DNA from 2 places in the Cytobacillus sp. FSL M8-0252 genome. Region 1 is predicted to be linked to the other one. Evidence: riboswitches for the same ligand, from Rfam matches in the RefSeq annotation. Region 1 holds a riboswitch; the other holds the start of a gene.

Region 1 (3,429 bases):
AAAGAAAAAAGTAAAAGGGGTGATAAGATGTCTAGCGATCTAAATAGAATAAATACTTTGTTTGCCGAAAAAGCAGAATACTGGGATTTAGATGATTTACAGATTGATTATATAAATGAAACCATAACATTAAAATTACTTAGTTGTCATAAACAACAGATTAAGAGAACTTACATCTTCATAAAGGAAGTGATGTCGTTCTTTGTTTATCAAGAGGCTAATGTAGGAACAATACGCTTAAATGACCGTAATTTTACTGATGCGAATTTATTAACCGAAATTAGTTATCACAAGAATGGTTTTGGTCATATAAAAATTGAAAGCTTAGAATCAGATTTGAAAGAAATCGAGAAATTACATGCTAAAACTAATTTTTATTTTCAAGTAAATAATAAGGACTCTTTTTTTATTGAAGCCAATAGTGTGCAAATCAATGATAAACGGTTTGTAAACCTTCTTGCAGATAGTAGAACACTGAAATATTGTGAATGAAGCAAACTTTATGGAGTGTGATGAATTTACAATAGAAAGAATTGGAGCTATTTTCAGATAAAAATACTGTCAGCAATATTAATAGCGCTATTAGCTTTATGCATAATGTTAATATTGTTAAAACGGTAAGATGAAAAAGCGTTTCTTTCTTTCTAGATTTATTTCCTCATCAAATTCCTTATTTTCGTATGTCCATTTAATTTGTAAAGAGTAATTCGCATCCAACGGGGCGCCTTCGATACTGACAAATTCAATAACATCTCCCTGAGGAAAATCACTTAGCTTATCGAATAAAGTGACCGCTTCCTTTCAGGTTTAATCCCTCCTAACCAAATGGCCTCTCCTTTCCACATCCCTTTTAGGGTTAGGAAAATGATAAGGTCTATATTCCGCTATCTAAGTTCCATTCAAAGCTCTTTCCTTTTGTTACAACTGGTTGCTTATAAGAATAAATCACCCAAGACACTAAGAATTAAAGGAAAGATGAAAATAATAATTAATTTTCTATTTAGATGGACCTCCTTTTATAGTTGGATTTTGTGATTGTTTGTTATCTTTATGTCTTGATGAATAGTTATTTACAAAAGGGTACTTTCTATTATGTGTAATTTAATGGAATAATGTATTTAACTGTATATTATATTAATCATAGTTGAATAGACATCTATAAGGAGTAAAGAAAAAAATTAAGGTAGGGTTTTGAAATATAATATTAGATATTTAACTAATATCCTTTTTCTGTCTCGTATGTTAGGGAGATGGTTTATTTTAGTTTTCTTTATGTATAATCTCCTATTTAACATTCTTTCTATTGATTAATTACTTATTTACATTTATCCTATATTTAGATACTTTAATAAGAGCAGGAGAATCTTTATTTATTTAAAAGTAATAGATACTGTTTGTTCTTTATAGTATCAACAATTTAATAGAATATCCTTCGGGGCAGGGTGAAATTCCCAACCGGCGGTGATGAGGGTGACCTCTTAGTCCGTGACCCGGGCTCAGGAATGAGAACGGTGGATTTGGTGCAATTCCAAAGCCGACAGTATAGTCTGGATGGGAGAAGGATGCGTGTGTGTAAAAACGTTCAAAAACAGTTGATTTTGACGTTTATTTGGCCATGATTACTTTTCCCGTATACGTATTCGTATACGGGTTTATTTATTCATGAGTATTTTAAAAAGGGTGGTGATGATATGGGATAACGATAAGTGTGAGTCCAACTCTTTTTGTAATTTTCAACAAACTCTCCCGATACCGCGTATTTGCCCCGAGCGGAAAATTCCAACTTTTACTTAAACGAATAAATCTTATGCAGAGAGGTTGATCATTCTGTTTACAGGTATTATCGAAGAAATCGGTACTGTACAAAGAACGATTCATCGTGGATCTACTATCCAATTAGTGTTCAATGCTACAAAGATTATGGATGATATCCATATCGGTGATAGCATCGCTGTAAACGGTGTTTGTTTAACAGTGACCGAATTCCAACAAAGAAGTTTTACAGCAGATGTGATGCCAGAAACTTTTCATGCGACATCGCTTTCCTCTTTAAAAGTAGGAAGCAATGTGAATTTAGAAAGGGCGATGTTAGCAGGTGGAAGATTTGGCGGCCATTATGTAAGTGGTCATGTGGATGAAACGAGAAAAATTCTAAAAAAACAAAGACAAGAAAATGCGATTTATCTTTCAATTTCACTATCCGAGCAGTATCAGCATTTAATTCTACCTAAAGGATCTGTTGCTATTGATGGCACTTCATTAACAGTGATGGAGGTAGGGGATGGTTATTTTACGATTGCGTTAATTCCTCATACAGCTGAAGAAACGGTGATTAGTGAAAAAAAGCCAAATGATACTGTCAATATCGAATATGATTTATTTGCTAAATATGTATTTGCCTTTTCAGACACATCGAAACGTGAAAGAAATTTCGAACAGTTATTAGAAAATAATGGATTCTTAAGTTAGGAGGGAATATATGAGTCACTCAATTGAAGAAGCGATTGCTGACTTGAAAATGGGAAAAGTGATTATCGTTTGTGATGATGAGAATCGTGAGAATGAGGGCGATTTTATCGCTGTTGCCGAGTATGCTTCAGCTGAAACAATCAATTTTATGGCGACAGTGGGAAGAGGGCTTATTTGCGTGCCGATTGAGCAGTCAATCGCCAAAAAATTAGACTTGCATCCGATGGTAACTAATAATACAGACAGCCATCAAACTGCTTTTACAGTAAGTATTGATTATAAAGAGACAACGACTGGTATAAGCGCATTTGAACGGTTTTTAACCGTAGAAAAAATGTTAGACGACAAAACACAAGCATCAGATTTTAATCGTCCAGGTCATATTTTCCCCCTTATAGCGAAGGATGGTGGCGTCCTTGAGCGTTCAGGCCATACGGAAGCGGCGGTAGATTTAGCGAAATTGGCTGAGGCAAGTCCGGTTGGGATTATATGCGAGATTATGAAAGAAAATGGTGAAATGGCTAGAGTAGCAGAGTTAGAGAAAGTAGCAGAAAAATATGATTTGAAGATGATTACGATTGAACAATTAATATCTTATAAGCAATCACAATTATTATTAAACTAATCTAATTTAGGAGTGAAGTAGAATGAATACAATACTAGAAGGACATTTAATTGGAACGGGAATGAAAGTAGCCGTTGTTGTATCACGGTTCAATGAGTTTATTACAAAAAAATTATTAGATGGTGCATTAGATAGCTTCAAGCGTCACGATGTGGCTGAAGAGGATATTACGGTAGCGTGGGTACCAGGTGCATTTGAAATTCCCTTAGCGGCGAAAAAACTTGCGGAAAGTGGCAAATACGATGCGGTTGTTGCCCTTGGAACAGTCATTAGAGGGGCAACACCACATTTTGATTATGTGAATGCAGAGGTAGCCAAAGGAGTGGCAGCGACTT
Region 2 (3,429 bases), 230 kb from region 1:
TTGTTTAGAGATTTGGTAAAAAGGTTGTATTTTTTCATAAATGTCTTTGGAGATAGCTGGTAAGTTAATTGAATTAGATACTGGATTTCCTTCAAAGTAAGTCCGAACTTCTTGAGCGACTTGTGTTGCTACATTTAATTGTGCTTCTTTTGTTGACGCACCTAAATGTGGCGTTACAATGACATTTTCATATTTCAAAAGTGGGTGTTCACCAGGTGGTTCAGTTTCAAATACGTCTAATGCAACTCCTCCAACATGTCCATTAGCCACATATTTAGCTAAATCTTGCTCATCAATGATACCACCACGGGCACAGTTAAGTAAGCGAACGCCTTTTTTTGTTTTTTTCAATGCCTCTTCATTGATAATCCCTCTTGTTTCAGGTGTAAGTGGAGTATGAACCGTAATAATATCAGATCTTTGCAGTATTTCATCTAATGTACTAGATTCTACACCGAGTTTTGCTGCACGTTCTTTCGTTAAAAAGGGATCGAATACTAACACACTCATACCAAATACTTTTGCTCGCTTGGCGATTTCACTCCCGATTCTTCCCATACCAACAATACCAAGACTTTTACCGAATAGTTCAGTACCTACATACTGATTTCTTTTCCATTCCAAATTCTTAACTGAGCTATGTGCTTGAGGAATATTTCTCATAAGGGAGGCCATCATAGCAAAAGTATGCTCTGCCGTAGAAATTGTGTTTCCGTCTGGTGCATTTATGACGATAATGCCTCTTTTAGTTGCTGCTGGAACATCAATATTATCGACACCCACACCTGCTCTTGCAATAATTTTTAACTTTGGCATCTCCGCCATTAATTCATCCGTTACTTTCGTGGCACTCCGTACTAACAAAGCCTCAATAGTTGATAAATCAACCTCGGGATCGTCGGTTTTCTTTTGAATAATTTCAGCATTTGTGTCGTTAAGTAAAGGGTATAAGCCTTCTTCACTAATGGCATCAGCCACTAATATTTGATACATGTATGAACCCTCCTAAGTTGGTTACTTAATTATCTGATTATTTTACAAGACGAATATTATTCTGTCAATTGGATTTATTGTTTGTGTTTAAAATGGAAACGCTTTAATGTAGTAAAATAAAACGATCTTCGTGGAAAGAAAATTTTATCTCCTGAAGACAAATGTGCATAATGAAAGGAATGTTTTTAATTCGAGATATTTACTATTTTAGGCTTCACAAATGAATTATTTTTCAGTATAATGAAGTTGTCAAATAAATATGGTCTATCTTCGGGGCAGGGTGAAATTCCCGACCGGCGGTGATAAGTATTTATACTTTAAGCCCGCGAGCCTAAAAGTGGAGTGCAATTAGCACGAAGCGTTTGTATTGGGCAGGATTTGGTGAGAATCCAAAGCCGACAGTAAAGTCTGGATGGGAGAAGATGGAGGTTCTGCTAACGTTCAAAGTATACACTACAAGAACGTTTATTAAGAATGTCTTTGTTCAATTCTCCCTCAAGTTTACTTGAGGGTTTTGTTATGCAAAGACGCTTATTTGCTGAACCTTTCTTCTATAGGAGAGATAGCCTAAAAGGAGAGAGGAAAATTGAAGAAGTTAAATGTCAAAGCTTTTGTTGCAATCGGTATGTTGAGTAGTATCGCGTATATTCTTATGTTGTTAAACTTTCCATTACCACCGTTTCCGAACTTTTTGATGATTGACTTTAGTGATATCCCTGCTTTAGTGGCTGCGTTAATATTTGGTCCGATTGCGGGAATACTGGTCGAATTGTTTAAAAATGTGTTGGATTATTTTATGACGGGAAGTGCTACTGGTGTACCTGTTGGTCATATTGCTAACTTTGTAGCAGGTTTATTATTTATTTTGCCAACCTATTATGTTTATACAAAGATGAAATCCAAAAAAGGTATGACAATAGGATTAATCATTGGCACAAGTGTAATGGCTGTATCCATGAGTTTGCTTAATTATTTCGTCTTTTTACCTGCCTATACAATGTTTTTAAATATGCCCGCTATGTCAGGACCAGAAATGCGTTCAACTGCAGTCATGTTTATTCTACCTTTTAACTTTATTAAAGGAATTTTAATGGCATCGGTATTTATGCTTGTATTTGCTAAGATGAGTAATTGGATTAATAAACAAAGATCGCTAAATACGATTGCTTAATTTATAAAGGAGGCATCTAACTTTGAAAAGTTAGATGCCTTTTAATATATAATTTTATGCCGCTTAAGTAGAATTGTCACTCTTATCCATCATATTACATCATTCGTAAAAGCACCAATGAACTCATATGCAATCCTCGATAACTACTATTTTAATTCCAACTGGATAATTGATGAAGGGAACGATTTTTATTCGAATGAGTATACGAGTATGTGATTCCCTGTAGCTCATAGAAAAAACGAGCAAATCCCTAAAATAGGATTTACTCGTTTTCTTTTTTTACCATTAGATTTCTTTTTGTTCTATTCGTATTTTAACGGATCACCATCAAAGGCATCGTCTGCGACTTTTATTGAGTCAGTTGGACAGCCTTCAAATGCATCCATCATATCTTCTATAAGAACATCGGGAATTTCAACAATTCCTTCATTATCATCTAGTGTTACAAATGCGATGCCCTCATCATCGTAATCATAAATGTCTGGAGCTGCCGCACCACATGCGCCACAAGCAATACATGTTTCTTTGTCAACAATTGTATACTTCGCCATGGAATAACCTCCTATTTAAAATCTTTTTCATGTTAAAGCACGAAAATATCTGCCGAAACACTTACCACATGTTCTATTGTAAATCTGTCTTGTAAACATTTCAATAAAAATCTACCATCTAGAATAGTCTATGGTGGGACTTTTCATCTTGTTCATGATGAAAAATTGACTGATATTATCACGTATATAACGGTTTCATGATACAATAAAATTCAACAAAAAAAAATAAAATAATGTCGAAAAAGTCTGCGAATTCACCACGGAAATGCTATTCTAAAAACTAATTAGTCAATGAATAAAGGGGAGAGAAATGTGAGCGTTATTCAGAAATTGGTCTTATTTTGTCTAAAATCAATTGAGAATCAGAGAACTGCTTATGCCATTTTACATTTGCTTAATGGCAAAAAGTCATCTCAAACAATACAAGATGCTCATTTATTTCACTTGAAGCAATACTTTCATGTGTTACCCCATTTGGCAAGAGAGGAATTTAATCAAATATTAGATCATCTTTTAGAGGAGAAATATGTCACTTGTCTTGGTGAGGGGTCTTATCGAATGACGGAAAAAGGGGATATGTATCTCCAAGAGTTTGCTGAACCAATCATACCTAGCTATCTCAATGGCTGGTCATATAACCGGATGGACAAACTTTTTTGGGAGCGCCTTTCTCTTATGGTTCAAGTAATTTCTAACCTAGTCGCATATAACGGA

Evidence for each region. Region 1 has a riboswitch for FMN ahead of ribE (riboflavin synthase). Riboswitches for the same ligand answer to the same signal wherever they lie in the genome.
Region 2: linked by a shared signal. The riboswitch ahead of MKX83_RS15410 (ECF transporter S component) and the one ahead of ribE (riboflavin synthase) in region 1 are both predicted to bind FMN.

Annotation. Positions count from the first base shown of each region.
Region 1 is NZ_JBBOWZ010000001.1:2,836,488-2,839,916, reverse strand. It holds gene MKX83_RS14235 (YxiG family protein) at 28-492, shown strand; FMN riboswitch at 1,425-1,567, shown strand; gene ribE (riboflavin synthase) at 1,828-2,469, shown strand; partial or broken gene ribB (3,4-dihydroxy-2-butanone-4-phosphate synthase) at 2,480-3,070, shown strand; gene ribH (6,7-dimethyl-8-ribityllumazine synthase) at 3,117-3,429, shown strand, end outside.
Region 2 is NZ_JBBOWZ010000001.1:3,068,572-3,072,000, reverse strand. It holds gene serA (phosphoglycerate dehydrogenase) at 1-993, opposite strand, end outside; FMN riboswitch at 1,256-1,421, shown strand; gene MKX83_RS15410 (ECF transporter S component) at 1,580-2,164, shown strand; gene MKX83_RS15405 (ferredoxin) at 2,467-2,715, opposite strand; gene MKX83_RS15400 (helix-turn-helix domain-containing protein) at 3,028-3,429, shown strand, end outside.